Regions from separate parts of the Pseudomonas medicaginis genome, predicted to be linked through region 1. Evidence: riboswitches for the same ligand, from Rfam matches in the RefSeq annotation. Region 1 holds a riboswitch; the other holds the start of a gene.

Region 1 (10,513 bases):
AGGCATCCCGGAAGAACCCGGACACGCGCAACGTGACGTCGACCCGAGGCCGGTCCAGCAGGCTCAGCGGCAAGATCTCGAAGTCATCGACCCGCTGGCTGCCGGTGGCCCACACCGGACGCACGCCCATCAACGCCATGGCCTGGGCGATGTCGTCACCACCGGTGCGCATGGTGGCGGTGCCCCACACCGACAGGCCGAGCTGACGCAGGTGGTCACCGTGGTCCTGCAAGTGCCGCTCAAGAATCAGGTTCGCCGACTGGAAACCGATGCGCCATGCCGTGGTGGTGGGCAGGTTGCGCACGTCCACCGAGAAGAAGTTGCGCCCGGTGGGCAACACGTCGAGGCGCCCGCGACTCGGCGCACCGCTGGGGCCGGCAGGCACGAAGCGCCCGTTCAGGGCATCGAGCAAGCCGCGCATTTCCGCCGGGCCGCAAGCGTCCAGCCGCGGAGCCACGATGGATCGCAGGTTTTCAATGATGCTGCCCACCACCTCCCAACCCGGCGCGTCGAGCTGCTCCACTGCACCATCCAGCGCCTGCTCGATCAACTGTGCCGCGAACAGCTCCAGGCGCTCGCGGGTATCACCGGCGGTACGCCAAGGTTCGGCGCTGACCTGACGCAACGCCTCGGGACGGTCGCCAGCCCAGGGATCGGCCAAGGCACAGTCCAGCGGATCGAAACCCAGCCCGAACGCCTTGGCCAGCGCCCGCAACAGGCTCGACTGCGCGCCTTTGCCGTCGCCCCGGGGAATGCGCAGCAACGCCAGCAACGTGTCGATGCGCAACCGCCCGCTGGGCGACTCGCCAAAAATGTGCAGGCCGTCGCGGATCTGCGACTCCTTCAAGTCGCACAGGTAGGTGTCCAGGCGTGGCAGCCAGATCGCCGCGTCGGCCTCGCTGTCGAGGGCGACATCCAGTTGCAGCTCGCGGTCGATGTGGGTTTCGCGCACCAGGTCGAGAATATCCCGCTGCAACTCCCGGGCGCGGCGCGGATCGAGTAATTGCGCGTCGTAATACTCATCCGCCAACAACTCGAGGTGACGCAACGGCCCATAGGTTTCGGCCCGGGTCAGGGGCGGCATCAAGTGGTCGATGATGACCGCCTGGGTGCGACGCTTGGCCTGGGCGCCCTCACCCGGGTCGTTGACGATGAACGGATAGATATTCGGCAGCGGCCCCAACAGCACGTCCGGCCAGCAGTTTTCCGAGAGCCCGACGCCCTTGCCCGGCAGCCATTCAAGGTTGCCGTGCTTGCCGACGTGAATCACCCCGTGGACGCCGTAGGTGTGACGCAGCCAGAAATAAAACGCCAGGTAACTGTGGGGCGGCACCAGGTCCGGGTCGTGGTACACCGCACTCGGGTCGACCTGGTAACCCCGCGCCGGCTGGATGCCGACGAACGTCAGGCCCAGGCGCAGGCCGGCGACCATCAAGCGTCCCTCGCGGAACATCGGATCCCGCTCGGGCGAGCCCCAGCGCGCCAGCACCGCTTGGCGATTGGCTTCGGGCAGTGCGTCGAACAAGGCCTGGTACTCGGCAAGGGCCAGGCTCTGGTGACAGGGACGCAAGTCGAGGCTGTCCAGGTCGTTACTGACCCCGCCGAGCAATTGCTGGATCAACGCAGTGCCGCTCGCCGGCAGTTCAGCCGGCAATGGATAGCCTTCAACCTGCAGGGTCTGCAAGATATTCAAGGCCGCTGCCGGGGTGTCCAGACCCACACCGTTGCCGATGCGTCCGTCGCGGGTCGGGTAGTTGGCGAGGATCAGCGCCACACGCTTTTGGGCATTGGGCAAACGCGCCAGGGTGGTCCAGCGTCGGGCCAGCTCGGCGACAAAGTCCATGCGTTCGGGCGTGGCGCGGTAGCAGACCACATCGCTCTGGCTGCGCTCGCTGCGCCAGGCCAGGTCCTTGAAACTGATCGGGCGGCTGATGATCCGGCCGTCCAGTTCCGGCAAGGCAATGTGCATTGCCAGGTCCCGCGGGCCCAGGCCCTGCTCGCTGGCACGCCAGCCAGGTTCGTTGTCCTGGGCGCAAATGGCCTGGATCACCGGGATGTTGCGGCGAAACGGCCGCAAGTGCGGGGCTTCAGGGCTGGATTGAGCGAAGCCGGTGGTGTTGAGGATGACCCCTGCCTCCACCTCGTCCAGCCAGTCCTCTACCTGCGCAAGGCAAGCCGGCTCCTTCAGACTCGCCACGGCAATCGGCAACGGATTGAGCCCGGCGGCGTGCAGGCGCTGGCAAAACACGTCGATGAACGCGGTGTTCGCCGCTTGCAGGTGGGAGCGATAAAACAGCACCGCCGCCACCGGCTGCCCGACGCTCCAATCGGTTTGCCAATCGCCAAGGCTGGCGCTGGTTTTCAGCGGGTGATAGATCGCCGTGCGTGGCAGGGCCTGTGGCTCGGCCCACGGATAATCGCGGCCGAACCATTGACTGCCGAGGTTGTGAAACAGGTCCAGGGCATTGCCCAGGCCGCCCTGGCGCAAGAACTGCCAGAGCCGGTCGCGGTCCGCGGCGGCCACGTTGCTCAGGTCACTGAGTTCCGGGTCCGGTCGATCGTCCCCCGGCACCAGGATCAACTTCACTCCGCGCCCGGCCAACGCCATCAGCCGTTCGATGCCGTAGCGCCAATAGCCGATACCGCCGTGCAGCGACAGCAGGATGACCTTGGCGTGGCGCAGCACGTCTTCGAAATACAGGTCCACCGAGGCGTGGTTCTGCACCTGCATCGGATTGGCCAGGCGAAACTCCGGGTAGTCGTCCGGTAACTGCCGCGCCGCTTCGGCCAGCAGCGCCAGGCTGGAGTCGCCGCTGCACAGGATCACCAGTTCGGCGGGGGTTTGCCCCAGGTCGGCAATGTTGTCATCCGACACGAAACCGCCGGGCTGGGTCCTGAGCAGGTGCATGGCTCAGGCGCTGAGGGCGGCGCGCAACTGCGCTTCGAGCAGTGCGGCATCGAGCGCCTGGCCGATCAGCACCAGGCGGGTGACCCGCGCTTCCCCGGCGCCCCACTGGCGGTCGAAATGCTTGTCGAAACGCGTGCCGACGCCCTGGATCAAAAGGCGCATCGGCTTGTTCGGGATCGCCGCGAAACCCTTGACTCGCAGTACGCCGTGCTGGACCACCAGTTGCGTCAGTGCGTCGAGCAACAGGCTTTCGTCGGCCTGGGGCAATTCGATGGAAATGGAATCGAAGGCGTCATGATCGTGGTCATCATCGTCGCCATCGTGGTGGTGATCGTGATGGCTGTGGCGGCCGTCGATGTGTTCTTCGGAACCGGCCCCCAGGCCGATCAGCACATCCAGCGGCAGGCGACCGCTGCTGGCTTCGATGACCTTGACTGCCGGTGGCAGCTCTTCGGCGACTTCCAGGCGAACTTTGGCCAGGTCTTCTGGGCTGATCAGGTCGGCCTTGTTGAGGATCACCAGGTCGGCGCTCGCCAGTTGGTCGGCGAACAGTTCGTGCAGCGGCGATTCGTGGTCCAGGTTCGGGTCGAGTTTGCGCATGGCATCGACCTGGTCGGGGAAAGCAGCAAAGGTGCCAGCGGCCACGGCCGGGCTGTCGACCACGGTGATCACCGCATCGACGGTGCAGGCGCTGCGGATTTCCGGCCATTGGAAGGCCTGGACCAGCGGCTTGGGCAGGGCCAGGCCAGAGGTTTCGATGAGGATGTGGTCGAGGTCGCCACGCCGGGCCACCAGTTCGCGCATCACCGGGAAGAACTCTTCCTGCACCGTGCAGCACAGGCAGCCGTTGGCCAGTTCATAGACGCGGCCGTTGGCTTCCTCTTCGGTGCAGCCGATGGAGCACTGCTTGAGGATCTCGCCGTCGATGCCCAGCTCGCCGAATTCGTTGACGATCACGGCGATACGGCGGCCCTGGGCGTTGTCGAGCATGTGCCGCAGCAAGGTGGTCTTACCCGAGCCGAGGAAACCGGTGACGATGGTGACAGGGAGTTTGGCCAGTGTTTTCATCGGATGCCCTTTGGCAAGGTGGCGGGCAAACGGGACGACAACCGCTGGCACAGGCGTGCGCGGAAGATTTCGCCACCGGATCACCCCGCCCGGTTGTAGTGAAAAATCTGTCTCGAGGCAGGTCTCCTGGCTGACGGCGGGCCAATCTTTCGACTGGCAATTGCTGCGCCTTCCCGTGCGCCTTGCGTAAAAAGGCATGCACAGTGGCCTTGCAGAAACCTCACCGTTCACAGTTGCGGGGGCAGCCGCGGCTTTGACCGCGTTCCCTTCTTAGCTTCGGCGCAGGCCGAAGAACCTCGAAGGCGCAAGGCTACGCAGGGTGTGGGGGCGGGTCAATCTCCGCAAGTAAGTTCTGCGGTGTCCTTGCTACCGCCATCGCGAGCAAGCTCGCTCCCACATTGGATCTGCATTGGTCTTGAATTTTGGGCCCGGCGCAAATCCTTGTGTGGGAGCGAGCTTGCTCGCGATTGGGCAGCGCAGCGGCCCTCTCTCCGCATTGACGCCCGCCCCCCGCCCATGCTCTCCTGTGCGCCTAGTTACGGGTGCCCTTCACAGGGTGAAACGGGAAACCGGTGAATCGTGTGCTTTACTCCAAGGCCACGTCAGTCCGGTGCTGCCCCCGCAACGGTAAGCGAGCGAAGCGTCTGAACCACTGTGTCCCAGGACATGGGAAGGTGACGCTTGCAGGCCAGGCGCAAGCCCCGCCCCTCGCGAGCCCGGAGACCGGCCCATGACTCATGCATCAACAAACCCGCGGTGGGCGGGCGCTGTTCGAACCTTGGCGGGCTTTCGCCCGGGGTCTCATCGCGCTCGCTTCCCCCGCGGAACAAAATCAGAGGGAAGCGCCATGTCGACCATCAGCAGCACCGCCCGCACCGCCAGCAGCAGCACCACCTTGAGCCAACGCCTGAGCGCCGCGATCCTGGCGTCGATCCTGGGTGCGGGGCTGGTCTATTTCGCTGGCTTTTCCCACATCGAAGCGGTGCACAACGCCGCCCACGACACCCGCCACAGCGCCGCCTTCCCCTGCCATTGAGAACTGACGACATGATCAAGCGTATTGTGCAGACCGCCGGTTTCAGCGGCTTGCTGGCCGCCCTGCTGCTGACCCTGTTGCAGAGTTTCTGGGTATCGCCGCTGATTCTCCAGGCGGAAACCTTCGAGAAGGCTCCGGCGGCCGAGGTCCATGAACATGCCGACGGCGTTGCTCACACTCACGACGCCGAAGCGTGGGAGCCGGAAGATGGCTGGCAGCGCGTGCTGTCCACCACTGGCGGCAACCTGGTGGTCGCCGTGGGGTTTGCCCTGATGCTGGCGGGCTTGTACACCTTGCGCACACCGACGCGCACTGCCCAGGGCCTGCTCTGGGGCCTGGCCGGTTATGCCACGTTTGTCCTGGCGCCGACCCTCGGCCTGCCCCCGGAACTGCCCGGCACCGCGGCGGCCGACCTGGCCCAGCGGCAGATGTGGTGGATCGGCACCGCGGCATCCACGGCGGTGGGCATCGCCCTGGTCGCCTTTGGTCGGCATTGGCTGCTGAAACTGCTGGGCGTGGCGACGTTGCTGGTGCCCCACGTCATCGGAGCGCCGCAACCCGAAGTCCACTCGATGCTGGCGCCCGAAGCACTTGAGAGCCAGTTCAAGATCGCCTCGCAGGTGACCAACGTCGCATTCTGGCTGGCCCTGGGCCTGATCAGCGCCTGGCTGTTTCGCCGTGACGGCCAGGCCCACCACGACGCATGAGCAACAGGCCGATGCTGGTGGTCGGCCTGGGCTGCCAGCGTGGTTGTCCGGCCGGCACGCTGCGGGCCTTGCTCGAACAGACGTTGCGGGCCCATGGCATCGAGCTTCACCAGGTACGAGCCCTGGCCAGTATCGACCTCAAGCGTGACGAGCCCGGGCTGCTGGAACTGGCCGGGCAACTGGCCCTGCCGCTGACCTGCTTCAGTGCCCGACAGTTGGCCGGCTACGAACAACGGCTCAGCCACCGCTCCGAGATCGCTTTCGAGCGAACCGGCTGCTACGGCATCGCCGAAAGCGCCGCCCTGGCCATGGCCGACCAGTTGGGCACGATGGCCGCGACGCTGTTGATTACTCGCCAAACAGGCCCCAAGAGCACGTTGGCATTGGCGGTCGTGGCGTAAATCCCGATAATCGTCGCCCAGGATCATGAGCGATCTTCATCTGGCGGCGCTCACCCACCTTTCACAGGAGCCGGTCATGACCGTGTACTTCATCGGCGCCGGCCCCGGCGACCCGGACCTCATCACAGTCAAAGGCCAGCGATTGATCCGCCAATGCGCGGTGATCATCTACGCCGGCTCGCTGGTGCCGACCGCCGTTCTTGAAGGCCATCGCGCCGAGCAGGTGATCAACAGCGCCGAGTTGCATCTGGAACAAATCATCGAATTGATCAGGAACGCCCATTCCAAGGGCCAGGACGTGGCCCGGGTGCATTCTGGCGATCCAAGCCTGTACGGCGCCATCGGCGAGCAGATTCGTTGCCTGCGGGAACTGGACATTCCTTTCGAGATCATCCCGGGCGTGACTGCAACCTCAGCCTGCGCCGCCCTGCTGGGCGCCGAACTGACCCTGCCGGACATCTCCCAGAGCCTGATCCTCACCCGTTACGCCGATAAATCCCCGATGCCCGCTGGGGAGGAACTGGGCAGCCTGGCGCAGCACGGGGCGACCATGGCGATTCACCTGGGGGTCAACCACCTGGAAAAAATCGTCAGCGAACTGCTGCCCCACTACGGCGCCGACTGCCCGATTGCGGTGATCCACCGGGCGACGTGGCCGGATCAGGATTGGGTGATGGGGACGCTGGCAGATATTGCCGAGAAGGTGCAGGCCAAGGGTTTCCGCCGAACGGCGCTGATCCTGGTGGGAAGGGTGCTGGGCAATGATGTGTTCAGCGCGTCGTCGCTGTACCGCGCCGGGCATGCGCATCTCTATCGGCCCTGACACAATCGGCAGAGCCAACTTGGGAACCCCTGTGGGCACAGGCTGACGACTGAAACTAGTGTGGCGAGGGAGCTTGCTCCCTCGCCACACGCCGTTTCTTTCTATCCGCAGCGAACACCTATCAGTAGTAGGCGTTTTCTTTCTGCGTGTGGTCGGTCACGTCGCGTACGCCCTTGAGCTCCGGGATACGCTCGAGCAAGGTGCGCTCGATGCCTTCCTTCAAGGTCACGTCCGCCTGGCCGCAGCCCTGGCAGCCGCCGCCGAACTGGAGCACGGCGATGCCGTCTTCCACCACGTCGATCAACGAAACCTGGCCGCCGTGGCTGGCCAACCCCGGGTTGATCTCGGTTTGCAGGTAATAATTGATACGCTCGTTGACCGGGCTGTCGGCATTGACCATCGGCACCTTGGCGTTCGGTGCCTTGATGGTCAGCTGGCCGCCCATGCGGTCGGTGGCGTAATCGACGACCGCATCGTCCAGGAAGGCTTCGCTGAACGAGTCGATGTACGCGGTGAAGCTCTTGAGCCCCAACGCGGTGTCTTCGGGTTTTTCTTCCCCCGGCTTGCAGTAGGCAATGCACGTCTCTGCGTACTGGGTGCCGGGCTGGGTGATGAAGATGCGGATTCCGATGCCTGGGGTGTTCTGCTTGGACAGCAGGTCGGCCAGGTAATCGTGGGCGGCATCGGTAATGGTAATAGCGGTCATGGAAACTCCTCGCAGGCTTGCCGGCAGTTTACGCCAATCATCGCGCCGGACAAAGTCCTAGTATTTTTGTCAGGAAAGCATCCGACGGCACGGAGTTTGCCGCCGGACCTGTCGATCAGAGGTTCTGGTAGCGATTCATATCGAGCACACCGCTTTCCACAGGCTCCGTCTCCTGGATGTACTGGCTCAGGTCATGGAAGTAATGCCAGAACTGCGGATGACTGCGACGAATGCCCCAGCGATCGACGATCCGCTCGAACGCCGGCGCATCCTGGGCACTTTCCATTGCCTCGACGAACGCCGGCACTTGCCCGGCCGGAATGTTGAACATGAAGTTCGGATAGCTGCTGAGCACGCCCGGGTAGACCGTGAGCGTGTCCAGCCCCGGCTGGTAGCGCGCCTCCTCGCCCAGCAGGAACGCCACGTTGCTGTGGGCGCGGTTGCGCAACAGGCTGTAGACCTCTCGGTGACCGCTGGCGGTTTCGATGCGCAGCAGGGTCGCTTCCGGAAGTTGGTCGATTACCTTGAGCCCCGCCGCCGGGCGCGACACCAGTCGGCTGAGGGCCTGCTCGGCGTTTTGCAGTGTCGAATCGATGTTCGGGCGCGAGCAGTAGGCCCCGTCGCAACGGTTGATCGGATCGGGGTGCGCATTCAGATCGCCATAACGGGCCAGCAACTGCTGGGTGAAATCACGCTTGGGGTCACGTTCGTCAAGCTTGAGAGCGGTCGGTTTGTCATCGTCGATGGCCTCGTAATCGAGCCACATCTTGAATTTGCCGCCGGCCTGGTACCAGTCGTCAAGGTAGCCCTCCCGGGAGTCGGCCGGCATCAGGCGCAGGAAGTTCTGCTCCGCCCCATTGCGGATCAAATCGAAATACAGCCGGGTCTGGGCCTGGTGGGACACGTTGCCGAACACATCGAAATTCACCGCCAACTGATAATAGGTACGCTCCAGCAACGGGAAGTCGAACAACCACATCGTCTGCGGCACCTCCCCGATCAGCCCCTTGGTGACCGAAGCACTGTCGAAATGCCGGAAAATGCTCAGCAGTGCGTTGTCGTTGCCCGCCCACAGCGTCGACCAGCTCGGCGCCGGCAACTCGGCATAGCTGTCACGGCGCAGGGCTTCGTACTCGTTGCGTTTGTCGCGATAGTCGATCCACAGGCTGACGACGCTGCCCACATCGTCGTTCTGCCCCGGCATTGCCAGCAGCGGCGTGGCCTGGCCTCGGTAGTTCGGGTCTGTAATGTACAGGTCATGTTCGGGGGCCTGGAACAGTGCCCAGAAATTGTCGCGAATCACGTCCGTGGCAATCTGGCCCCGGCACACCGGCCCACGAATGAACGTACGCACGAAATACTCGGCGTTATCGAGCATGAACTGGTAGCGAGCCTGGGCCGGGATCGCTTCGAAGGTGGAAAACGGGTTGGCCCGGCGCTCCGGACCGTAGCCCGGCAATGCGGTAACCTGCCATTTGCCGCTGTAGAACAGACTTTTGATCCGCGCCATCTTCGCCGCGCTCAAGCCATAGGTGATATGGGTCTTGTGCACGATCACCCCTTGCACCGGCCAGAGCCGGTAATAGACGCGAGTGCCGGGATCGTCGTTCGGACGGCGGGTGTTGATCAGGTCAATGGGTTGGCCGGTGGGCGTGCGCGAACGCACCCACTGGAAGAAATGCCCCGGCTCGCCGCCCTTGAAATAGATGTGCGCCAGGAACCAGTGTTCGAACAACCAGCGGCCCACCAGGCTTTCCCGGGCGCCAGGGGCATTGAGCAGGTTCTCCCACTGCACCACCTGCAAGGCTTCGGCGGCGCTGGGTGCCAGGGCTTGCTGGTCGATCGGGGCACCGGCGGCCAGCCAGCGTTGCAGGGTCTGGTATTGCTGCTCGGTCAGGCCGGTGACCGCCAAAGGCATGCCTTCCCTGGGATGAGCACCTGCATATTCGTCGAATTGACCCGGCATCGCGCAACTGTTGTCACGTTCGAGGCCCAGGACGATGTCTTCCGGCAGCTTGGCGTTGGGCTGCAACGGCGTGCGGTGACCCAACTCCAGCATGCGCGCCATCAGCGCAGCCTGGCTGCCCTGGGCGTCAAGCACTGAGTAGAAGCCCTTGCGCTGCCAGGCGCGTGGGCCGGAGGCGTCATAGAACAAGCGGGTCGGATCGGCCGCCTGGCGCCGCTCGCCGTCATACACCGACAGCTTGCTCGCCCCCCGCGCCGCGCCTTCGCCACTGCCCAGGTTCAACTGGCAAGCGGAGTCGTAGCAGGCATGACAAGCCACGCATTTTTCCGTGAAAATCGGTTGGATGTCGCGGGTGTAGGAGATCGCGGGAGCGGGACTCCCGGCGGCTGCGGTAAAACACAACAGCAGCAACAGACTGCCGAATAAGACGCGGTACGGCATGTCTCGGGTCCCTAAGAGATAATCCGCCGATTCTACCGGGCCAGCATCGCCTTGCAAACATGAGCGATATTCATGCAAAAGCCCCTCATGATCAAATCCTGCGCAGGTTTGCTATCATCCCGACCTTCGTAATGGTCTTTTTTTCCAGGTAGTCCTATGTCTGATCGCAGCGCTCGCCTTTATCTTCTCCAGCAAGCCCTCAAGGAACGCATCCTGATCCTCGACGGCGGCATGGGCACGATGATCCAGAGCTACAAGCTGGAAGAACAGGACTACCGCGGCAAGCGTTTCGCCGACTGGCCGAGCGACGTCAAGGGCAACAACGATTTGCTGGTGCTCAGCCGTCCCGACGTGATCGGTGCCATTGAAAAAGCCTACCTGGATGCCGGCGCCGACATCCTGGAAACCAACACCTTCAACGCCACCCAGGTGTCCCAGGCCGACTACGGCATGCAGG
Region 2 (10,513 bases), 3.0 Mb from region 1:
CGAACAACCCATGCAGGTAGGTAGCAAAAATCTGCCCATCCGGACTCCGGGCACCATCGCAACGGCCATCATCCAACTGCACAGCCGGGTGTTCCAACGCTGGGCCTGTGGTCACGCCCGCATGGATCTCGTACCCACCGACCTCGGCCTCTTCCAGCGCCAGTCGCCCACGCACATTGCGCAATTGCTTCTCGTGTTCCAGGGTCGTTTCAAAATCCAGCAGCCCCAGCCCGGCACTGGAGCCGGCGGCGCCTTCGAGCCCCAACGGATCGTGGACCTGCTCGCCAAGCATCTGCAAACCGCCGCAAATGCCCAGCAGCTTGCCGCCGTAGCGCAGGTGTCGCTGCAACGCGGTTTCCCAGCCGTTGGCGCGCAGGTAGGCCAGGTCGCTGCGCACGCTTTTCGAGCCCGGCAGGATGATCAGGTCGGCCGGCGGGATCGCCTGGCCGGGGCCGATGAATTGCAGGTCGACCTGCGGGTGCAGGCGCAGCGGATCGAAGTCGGTGTGATTGCTGATGCGTGGCAGCACCGGCACCACCACCTTGAGCACCTGTTCGGCCTTGTCGGCCTGGCGCTGGTCGAGGCCGTCCTCGGCTTCCAGGTGCAGGTCCATCACGTAGGGCAACACCCCCACCACCGGTTTGCCGGTACGCGCCTCCAGCCAGTCCAGCCCCGGTTGCAGCAAAGCGATGTCGCCGCGAAAGCGGTTGATGACGAAGCCCTTGACCCGCGCCTGTTCGCTGGGGGACAGCAACTCCAGGGTGCCCACCAGATGAGCAAACACCCCGCCACGATTGATATCGGCGATCAGCAGCACCGGGCAGTCCACCGCCTCGGCAAAGCCCATGTTGGCGATGTCACCGGCGCGCAGGTTGATCTCGGCTGGGGACCCGGCGCCTTCCACCATCACCACCGGATAGGCCGCGCTCAAGCGCGCGTGGGAAGCCAGCACCGCCTGCATCGCGATGGCCTTGTAATCGTGGTAGGCCACGGCGTTCATGCTGGTGACGGCGCGGCCATGGATGATCACCTGGGCGCCGGTGTCGCTGTTGGGCTTGAGCAGCACCGGGTTCATGTCGGTGTGCGGCTCAAGGCCGGCGGCCTGGGCCTGCACCGCCTGGGCCCGACCGATCTCGCCGCCGTCGGCCGTCACCGCGCTGTTGAGCGCCATGTTCTGCGGCTTGAACGGCACCACGCTGACGCCCTGGCGCCGGACCCACCGGCACAACGCCGTGACCAGGGTACTTTTGCCAGCATCGGACGTGGTGCCTTGCACCATCAACGTGGTCATGGAGTGTCCTTGGCGTAGGCCTCGAAGGCGTGTTCGAGGCGCAGGAATTCGCTGTCGTCGGCCGGCAGCCCGAAGCGCAGGCTGCTGGTGGTCACGAACAGGCGCAGGAGAATGCCGCGATGGGCCATGAAATCGTGAAGCCCTTGGGCGTGTTCGGTCACCAACCATTGGAAGAGTCCGCAGCCGCCCTGAGGCTTGAAGCCGTGCCGCTCGAGCAACAACGCCAAGCGTTGGCTGGTGGCTTCGCAGCGTTGGCGCTGGTACACCTGGGCAGCGCTGTCCAGCAGGCACGCCTGGCCCAGCACCCGGGTCGGCCCGCTGACGACCCAGGGTCCGACTTGTTCGGCGAGCAACCTGAGCAAGCGGCGCTCGGCCAATACAAAGCCCAGGCGAACCCCGGCCAGACCAAAGAACTTGCCGAACGAACGCAAGACGATCAGCCCGACCAGATGGGTGTGCGCGGCCAGGCTCAGCGCCGGCGTGACGTCCATGAAGGCCTCATCCACCACCAGCCAGCCCCCGCGCTGGGCCAGGCGAGCATGCCAGTCCAGCAAGCGCTCGGGCGCCAGGCTCAGGCCCGTGGGGTTGTTCGGATTGACCACCACCAGCACGTCGAGGCTGTCGAGGAAGAAATCCACTTCCGTTTCCAACACTTCGCGCACGATATAGCCACTGCGGCGCCAGGCTTCGGCGTGCTCGGCGTAACACGGCGACAAGACGCCGACCTTGCCGCTGCGACGCAGGCGCGGCAACAGTTGGATGGCCATCTGCGAACCGGCCACCGGCAGCACGTCCAATGCGCCGTAGTAATCGCAGGCGGCCTGTTCCAAGCCGTCATCGGTTTCCGGCAGGCGCGCCCAGGCCCGCAAGGGGATCGCCGGGACGTCGAACGGCCAAGGCGCGAGGCCACTGGACAAATCGAGCCAATCGGCCTCGGCAATGCCGTATTGCCGGGCCGCGTTGCGCAAGCGTCCGCCGTGCTCAAGCATAAAACTCAGCTCCCAGGCAGAGAATCAGCAACCACAACCATACGCCGCGCTGGACCAATTGCCAGCCGCGATCAATGGAATCGGCACTCGCCGGCACGCCTTCACCCAACGGCGGACGCTGGTGCAGTTCGCCGTGGTAAACCGCCGCCCCGCCCAGTTCGACCCCCAGCGCACCGGCCCCGGCGGCCATCACCGGCCCGGCGTTGGGGCTGTCCCAGGTGGGCCCCTGGCGGCGCCAGCACTTGAGGGCCAGGCGGGTCTTGCCGAGCAGCGCGTAGGTCAACGCCACCAGGCGCGCCGGAATGTAGTTGAGCCCATCATCGATCTTGGCGGCGGCCCAGCCGAAGCGCTCGAAGCGTTCGTTGCGATAGCCCCACATGGCGTCGAGGGTATTGCTCAACCGGTACAACACCACACCGGGCGCGCCGGCCACGGCGAACCAGAACAGCGCGGCGAACACCGCGTCGCTGCCGTTTTCCAGGACCGATTCGGTGGCGGCGCGGGCCACGGCGGTTTCGTCCAGCTCGCGGGTTTCGCGGCTGACCAGGTAGCCGACGCGCTGGCGCGCCTGGTCAAGATCGCCGCTGCGCAACGCCTGGGCCACCGGTTCGACGTGCTCACCGAGGCTGCGCAGGCCGAGGGCACAGTACAACGCCAGGATCTCCACCAACCAGCCCACCATCGGCGCCCACGACAGGGCCGTGGCCAGCAGCGTCAGCGGCACCACGGCGATCACCCACGCCGTCACCCCGTGGCTGCGCCAGCCGCGTCCGCCGGCGTTGAAGCGTTGTTCGATGCGATCGGCAAAGCCGCCGAATGCCACCAGCGGATGCCAGCGCCGGGGCTCGCCCCACAGCGCATCCAGCGCCACTGCGGCGGCACTGAGCAACGCCACACTCATGGGCTCACTCCCCAACGGTTTTCATACAACAGTTCATTGAGCGGACGCGGTTGCGCCCAACCTTCCAGGGCGAGCATCGGCGCCGGGTAAAAACCTTCGACCGGGCCCAGGCAGAGGATCGCCAGCGGCTTGGCCCCGGCGGGCAGGCCCAGCAGGTCGGCCAGGGCCTGGGGTTCGAACAGCGATACCCAGCCCATCCCCAGCCCCTCGGCGCGGGAGGCCAGCCACAGGTTCTGGATGGCGCAGGACAGCGAGGCCAGGTCCATTTCCGGCAAGGTCCGGCGACCGAAGATGTGCCGCTCGCGGTCATCCATCAACGCCGCCACCAACACCTCGGCGCAATCGTTGATGCCTTCGACCTTGAGCGTCATGAACGCATCGCTGCGCTCACCCAAGGCCTCGGCGGTGCGGATGCGCTCCTGTTCCACCAACCGGTGGATATCGCTGCGCAAGGCGCGATCGCTGATGCGGATGAACCGCCAGGGTTGCATCAGACCGACGCTGGGCGCCTGGTGCGCAGCCTCCAGCAACCGACGCAACAGAGCCGGCTCCACCGTACCACCGCTGAAATGGCGCATGTCACGGCGCTCGGCGATGGCGCGGTAGATGGCCTCGCGTTCGGCCTGGGAGAAAGTGTTGTCGGTCATGGCCTCTTCGCGAGCAAGCCCGCTCCCACAGGGTTCAGGTGATCAAATGTGGGAGCGGGCTTGCTCGCGAAGGCGGCCTCAAGGCCAGGCGCAAACAGCCCGGCGATCGCTCGCGGATTCGACGGGAAATAAAAGTGCACATAGGAAGCCGTCATCCGCCCCTGCCGGAAAACCGCCTCCGCCCCGCGCCCACCATTGGGACTGTGCCCACGGGCAATCGGCTCAAGCTCCGTGCTGGTCAACGAATGATGGTAAGTGTGCCCACGCAGGGTGCCTTCCGGCAGCTCCACCGATTGCAGCGCCAGGGCCGCCAGGCGTTTTTGCATCTGCGCCTCACCGGCCAGCAAACCCAGCAGTTCGGCACGGGTGCCGTCGACGTCTGTCAATGAATCCAGCAGATACAGCATGCCGCCACACTCGGCGAGCAATGGCTTGTCGGCTGCATGGTGAGCCCGGATCGCTGCCAGCATCGGGGCATTCTCAGCTAACGCAACGTGATGCAGCTCGGGGTAACCGCCGGGCAGGTACAGACTGTCAGCCTCAGGCAGTTCGGTGTCATGGATCGGCGAAAAAAAGCGCAACTGCGCACCCATGGCCCGCAGCAGATCGAGACTGGCGCCGTAGGTGAAGGCAAACGCCTCGTCGCGGGCAACGGCGATGCGCACACCCTCGAGCAACGGCTCGGGATTGATCACCTCAGGGGCCGCGAATTCGACGGCAGGCGGCAGCGCGACTTCGCAGCTGCCGGCCAAGGCATCGGCCGCCGCGTCGAGGCGCAGGTCGAGGTCGTTCAACTCACTGGCCTGGACCAACCCGAGATGACGGCTGGGCAGCTCGATCCCGGTCTCCCGGGACAGCGCGCCGTACCAACGCAAGCCTTCGGTCAGGCTGCCTTCGAGCAATTGCGCGTGGCGCAAGGTGCCGACCCGGTTGGCCAAGACCCCGGCGAACGGCAGGTCCGGTTGATAGCGGGCCAGGCCCAGGGCCAGGGCGCCGAAGGTCTGGGCCATGGCCGTGCCGTCGATCACCGCCAGCACCGGCACGCCAAAATGCCGCGCCAGGTCGGCGCTGGACGGGGTGCCGTCGAACAGCCCCATCACCCCTTCGATCAGGATCAGGTCCGCTTCGGCGGCGGCTTCCCACAACAGCCGGCGGCTTTCCTGCTCGCCGACCATCCACATGTCCAATTGATAGACCGGCGCGCCGCTGGCCCGCTCCAGGATCATCGGGTCGAGGAAGTCCGGGCCGCACTTGAAGACGCGCACCTTGCGTCCCTGGTTGCGATGCAACCGGGCCAGCGCTGCGGTGACGGTGGTCTTGCCTTGGCCCGAGGCCGGCGCTGCGATCAGCACCGCCGGACAGTGGCGGGTCATGGCAGCATCGCTCACAGTTCGACGCCTTTCTGTGCCTTGATACCCGCCTGGAATGCGTGCTTGATCATGCCCATTTCAGTCACGGTGTCGGCCAGCTCAATCAGTTCGGGCTTAGCGCCGCGACCGGTCACCACCACGTGTTGCATCGGCGGACGGGCCTGCAGATCGCTCAGCACCTGATCGAGGTCGAGGTAGCCGTGCTTGAGGGCGATATTCAATTCGTCGAGCACCACCAGGCCGATGGACGGATCACTGAGCAATTGCCGCGAGACGGCCCAGGCCGCTTCGGCGGCGGCGATGTCGCGCTGGCGGTCCTGGGTTTCCCAGGTGAAGCCTTCACCCATGACATGAAAACGCACTTGCTCCGGGAAACGGCGGAAAAACAATTCTTCACCGGTGCTGTTACGACCCTTGATGAACTGCACCACGCCGCATTGCATGCCATGGCCCATGGACCGGGCCAGCATGCCGAACGCCGAGCTGCTCTTGCCCTTGCCGTTACCGGTCAGCACCAGCAACAAACCGCATTCGTTCGGCGAGTTGGCGATGCGTTCGTCGATCACGGCTTTCTTGCGCAGCATGCGCGCCAGGTGGCGCTCATCGCGATCAGACGTATCGGTCATGAGGGAGTCGGTCATGGGGGCTCTCCGTTGGGATTGGATAACGGCGGGCGGGCACAAAAAAGGACGGCAACAAGCCTGGCATCGCCCACCGTGATGCCGTTGGATGGATCAGGCCGGTCTCCGGGCTCATGAGCGGCACAATGCCGGTCTGTGCGCCTTCCCATGTCTGCGACACAGTGGCTTGAGCACAGCGTTGACTCATTTACCGTTGCGGGGGCAGCGCCGGGTTCGTATGCACTCACCGGCTTCCCTGTTTCACTCTGTCGGCCACGGCCACAGAGCACCTGAAACAAGCGGCGAAGGTTAGAGGGTTGGGGGTGGAGCGTCAATTAAAGCCGCCACGGCTTATGTACCGAACATTGGCCCGGATCAATAAAGTGACGTCAATCTTGTGCCACGCTGCGGCAAGTGATATCAAATAGGCATCACGACCCGATATCACAAGAACAAGAGGGCAAAAACATGCAAGGCATGCTCATCAGCAATCCAAAGCTGGAATTCCTGCGTCCGGTACTGGAACGCTGGTTTGATTGCATCGACCGCTACAATGCCGTGCGCGGCGATAATGACACGCCCTATTGGTTCGATGAACGGGCCAACCTTGGCTTGCTCTCGGCCGCCGCCTGGATGGCAGAGATGGTGACGCTGCAGAACGCGCCGACTCGCAAGCAGAATGAAGAAGGCGAACGTAACGTCAGCGCCGATCTGTTTATCGCCAGCACCGAGGAACGCGCCTTCATCCAGGCCACCCAACGCTGGCCCAAGGTCAACAACCTGAACCTGACCCAGCCACTGTCGGAAGCCACCAGCGATGCCAAGCGCATCAGCTACGCCAGCGACCTGAAGCTGGGCTGCCTGTTCGTCTCGCCGCAAAAAGCCCAGCAAAGCGCCACACCCGAAGAACTGCAGGACATGATCGACGACCTGCAGAAGGAAAACACCTGCGCCGTGGCCTGGTACTTCCCTTACGCCTATCGCAAGCTGCGCAACGAAGCCGGGCAGTACCACCCTGGCATCGCGGTGCTGTTCAAACAGGCCCATGGTTGATTCATTGCACACAAGAAGCTGTGGGAACCTGCCTGGCTGACTGGCCTACCCACAGTTGAACCATCGCGCGTCTACGCTTCTCTATGAATAACCACATGCATTCATAGGGAAGCCAGCATGCTCAAGCCACCCCACCTTCTGATCGTCGCCCTTGCCACCGGGCTTGTCGCTTGTGGCGAGTCTTCCACCCTGCAAGTCTCCGATGGCACCGGCCCCGCGCCAAAACTGCCTGAACCGAACAAGACCCTGATCCCCACCGTCAACATCGCCGAAGCCATCGGCTGGCCGGAGGGGGCCAAGCCGACCGCGGCCCCGGGCCTGCAAGTGGGGGCGTTCGCCGAAGGGCTGGACCATCCGCGCTGGCTCTATGTGTTGCCCAATGGCGATGTGCTGGTAGCCGAAACCAACGCCCCGCCCAAGCCGGACGACGCCAAGGGCATTCGTGGCTGGGTGATGAAAAAGGTCATGGGCCGCGCCGGAGCCGGGGTGCCCAGCCCCAATCGCATCACGTTGTTGCGCGACACCGATCACGACGGCGTTGCCGAAACCCGTACGGTGTTCCTGGAAAACCTCAACTCGCCCTTCGGCATGACCCTGATCGGCAATGACCTGTACGTGGCCGATACCGACCGACTGATCCGCTTCCCCTACAAGGATGGCGACACGCAAATCAAGGCCCAGCCGACCAAAGTCGTCGATCTGCCCGGTGGCACCCTCAACCACCACTGGACCAAAAACGTGATTGCCAGCCGTGACGGCAGCAAGCTGTACGTCACCACCGGCTCGAACAGCAACGTTGCGGAAAATGGCATGGAGGCCGAAGAAGGTCGCGCCGCCATCTGGGAAGTGGACCGTGCCAGCGGCAATCACCGGATCTTCGCCTCGGGCCTGCGCAACCCCAACGGCTTGGCCTGGGAGCCCCGCAGCGGCGCGCTGTGGACAGCGGTCAACGAGCGGGATGAGATCGGCAGCGACCTGGTGCCGGACTACATCACCTCGGTCAAGGACGGCGCCTTTTATGGCTGGCCCTATAGCTATTACGGGCAGAACGTCGATACCCGGGTCGAACCCCAGAACCCGGCCCTGGTGGCCAAGGCCATCGCTCCGGACTACGCCGTGGGGCCCCACACGGCATCATTGGGCCTGACCTTCGCCGAGGGCAGCACCTTGCCCGCACCGTTTACCGAAGGGGCTTTCGTCGGCCAGCACGGCTCCTGGAACCGTAAGCCCCACAGTGGCTATAAGGTGATTTTCGTACCGTTCAATGGCGGCAAACCGGTGGGGCAACCGGTGGATGTGCTGACCGGGTTCCTCGATGCGGACGAGAAAGCCCAGGGCCGGCCGGTGGGCGTGGTGATTGATAAACAAGGCGGGCTTTTGGTGGCCGATGACGTGGGGAACAAGATCTGGAGGGTGTCCGCTAAATAAAACTGTCCACCTTTGTGGCGAGGGGATTTATCCCCGCTGGGCTGCGAAGCAGCCCCAAAATAGCTGCCTGGTTGCGAGTCGCCTGACACGCCGCGATTTGCGGTAGTGGGGCTGCTGCGCAGCCAGCGGGGATACCCCCCGTCACAAAGTGCATCCGCGCAACGCCATCTCAGGGATTACGCGCCAGGTGCTCCGGTTGCAACACACGCTTGGCGCCCAGGTAAGCCTTCTGCCAATAAGCCTTGGACAGGCTGTCGAGCTTGACCGTGCCACCCGTGGCCGGCGCATGCACGAAGCGCCCCTCGCCGACATAGATCCCCGCGTGGCTGACCTGGGAGCCGCCGTTGGTGGCGAAGAAAACCAGGTCACCGCTCTGCAACGCGTCCTTACCCACTTCAGGCGCCCGCATGCTGATCATTTCCCGCGTGGAACGTGGCAGCGCAATACCGGCGGCGTCGCGGTACACATAGCCGATCAAGCCACTGCAATCGAAGCCTGAATCCGGCGTGTTACCGCCCCAACGATAAGGCGTACCCACCAGGCCCAGCGCCCGGAAGAGCACATCTTCGGCGGCCGGGGAAAAGGATTGCGAGGGGGCAAAGACCACCGGGGCCCGCACCGGTGCTGGCGGCGGGGTACGGCTGGCACACGCACTGAGCAGTGCGGCGAAGAACATGAGCGAGAGGCGGGCCGACGTCGACATATGCAGAACAATCCTGATCTGGATGCGGCTTTTCTGCCGTGGGCATGAAAACAAATCCGCCTGCGTAATACGCAGGCGGATTGCCATCAATCAATGATCAAGGATTCTAGCGGCTATGCAGCAAACTTCAAGTAAGACTTTAAGTTTGCCTTACAAACTGTGTGCTTACTTGCGAGCAGTGACCACGGTCGGTGCCATGGCGAGGGCGCGCTTGGCTTCGATGAAAGTCTTGCTCCAGTAGCTGTCGCCCAGGCTGTCGATCCGCACGCCACCGCTGCGGCGGCTGCTGGAATGGATGAACTGGTTGTCGCCCAGGTAGATACCGGCGTGGCTGACGCGCCCGCGACGACCGTTGGTGCTGAAGAACAGCAGGTCACCGGGCTCCAACTGGTTGCGTGCTACCAGCGGGGCGTTCACGTTGATCATTTCGCGAGTGGAACGCGGCAGGTTCATGCCGGCCTCTTCGCGGAACAGGTAGCCAATGAAACCGCTGCAATCGAACCCGGCTTCAGAGGTGCCGCCAAAGCGATAACGGGTGCCGATCAACGACATGCCACGTTCCAGGATGCTGTCGGCCAGCACCGGAAGTTGGTAAGGCTTGTTGCCGGCGAAGGCTGCCAGCTCTTTGTCGTTGGCCATTTCTTCCTGGAAGGACACGGAGGAAGACTGGGCGGTAACGGTGTTCTGAACCTGTGGTTGTTGTACTTGCTGGGACACTGGGGAGTGGGCAGCGCAACCGAACAACAGGGTAACGAGTGCGAGAGGCACGAGGGGTGCGAAGCGATTTAGCATGGGCACGACCGTGGCTGGAGTAGTAAAGATGGCGAGACTATGCCTTCTATCAACCTCATTTGCAAATTCAATCGATGCAAATGTGACTTCTCGGTTTTGCGTTTACATCTAAGCGCTTAAGCCCATTTTGAACGTCACGTGGCCTGCCGCCCAGCAGGACCGTGGGTTTCGTCGCGCCCAGAGCAGGCCAAGAGCCACTACTTGCAACGCTTCTACCAGCCCAATGTTTCTTTCAAAAAAGGAATAGTCAGCTTGCGCTGGGCCTGGAGCGAGGCCTGGTCGAGGCGTTCGAGCAGTTCGAACAACGCGCTCATGCTGCGGGTACCACGGGTGAGGATGAAATGCCCGACTTCGTCGGTCAGGTGCAGGCCACGTCGGGAAGCGCGCAGTTGCAAGGCACGGAGCTTGTCTTCGTCGGACAGCGGGCGCATCTGGAAGATCAGCGCCAGGGTGAGGCGGGATTTAAGGTCCGCCAGCTTCACTGGCAGTTCCCGAGGCGAGGTCGAGGCGGCGATCAGCAAGCGCCGACCGCTGTCACGCAACCGATTGAACAGATGGAACAGCGCTTCTTCCCAGTCAGCCTTGCCGGCCACGGCCTGGAGGTCGTCCAGGCACACCAGCTCGTACTGCTCAAGGTTGTCGAGGATTTCGACGCCGCGATCGAGCAACTCGGCCAACGGCAGGTACACCGCCGGTTCGCCCAATTGCTCGAACCGCAG

The links. A riboswitch is a leader RNA that binds a small molecule or an ion and turns the genes downstream of it on or off. The one in region 1 is predicted to bind cobalamin.
Region 2: it holds a riboswitch for cobalamin, as region 1 does, so the genes downstream of both, cobO (cob(I)yrinic acid a,c-diamide adenosyltransferase) here and ACMTA2_RS12225 (CbtB domain-containing protein) in region 1, are expected to answer to the same signal.

The regions. Positions count from the first base shown of each region.
Region 1 covers NZ_OZ221631.1:2,742,591-2,753,103, reverse strand. The annotation lists gene cobN (cobaltochelatase subunit CobN) at 1-2,908, opposite strand, end outside; gene cobW (cobalamin biosynthesis protein CobW) at 2,912-3,976, opposite strand; cobalamin riboswitch at 4,076-4,290, opposite strand; cobalamin riboswitch at 4,500-4,722, shown strand; gene ACMTA2_RS12225 (CbtB domain-containing protein) at 4,824-5,012, shown strand; gene ACMTA2_RS12220 (CbtA family protein) at 5,024-5,719, shown strand; gene ACMTA2_RS12215 (cobalamin biosynthesis protein) at 5,716-6,120, shown strand; gene cobM (precorrin-4 C(11)-methyltransferase) at 6,197-6,943, shown strand; gene nfuA (Fe-S biogenesis protein NfuA) at 7,065-7,649, opposite strand; gene ACMTA2_RS12200 (fatty acid cis/trans isomerase) at 7,765-10,056, opposite strand; gene metH (methionine synthase) at 10,213-10,513, shown strand, end outside.
Region 2 covers NZ_OZ221631.1:5,700,213-5,710,725, forward strand. The annotation lists gene ACMTA2_RS24935 (cobyric acid synthase) at 1-1,291, opposite strand, end outside; gene cobD (threonine-phosphate decarboxylase CobD) at 1,288-2,280, opposite strand; gene cbiB (adenosylcobinamide-phosphate synthase CbiB) at 2,273-3,181, opposite strand; gene bluB (5,6-dimethylbenzimidazole synthase) at 3,178-3,828, opposite strand; gene ACMTA2_RS24955 (cobyrinic acid a,c-diamide synthase CobB) at 3,825-5,201, opposite strand; gene cobO (cob(I)yrinic acid a,c-diamide adenosyltransferase) at 5,213-5,824, opposite strand; cobalamin riboswitch at 5,919-6,127, opposite strand; gene ACMTA2_RS24965 (hypothetical protein) at 6,287-6,871, shown strand; gene ACMTA2_RS24970 (PQQ-dependent sugar dehydrogenase) at 6,989-8,299, shown strand; gene ACMTA2_RS24975 (C40 family peptidase) at 8,469-9,002, opposite strand; gene ACMTA2_RS24980 (C40 family peptidase) at 9,168-9,794, opposite strand; gene hda (DnaA regulatory inactivator Hda) at 10,007-10,513, opposite strand, start outside.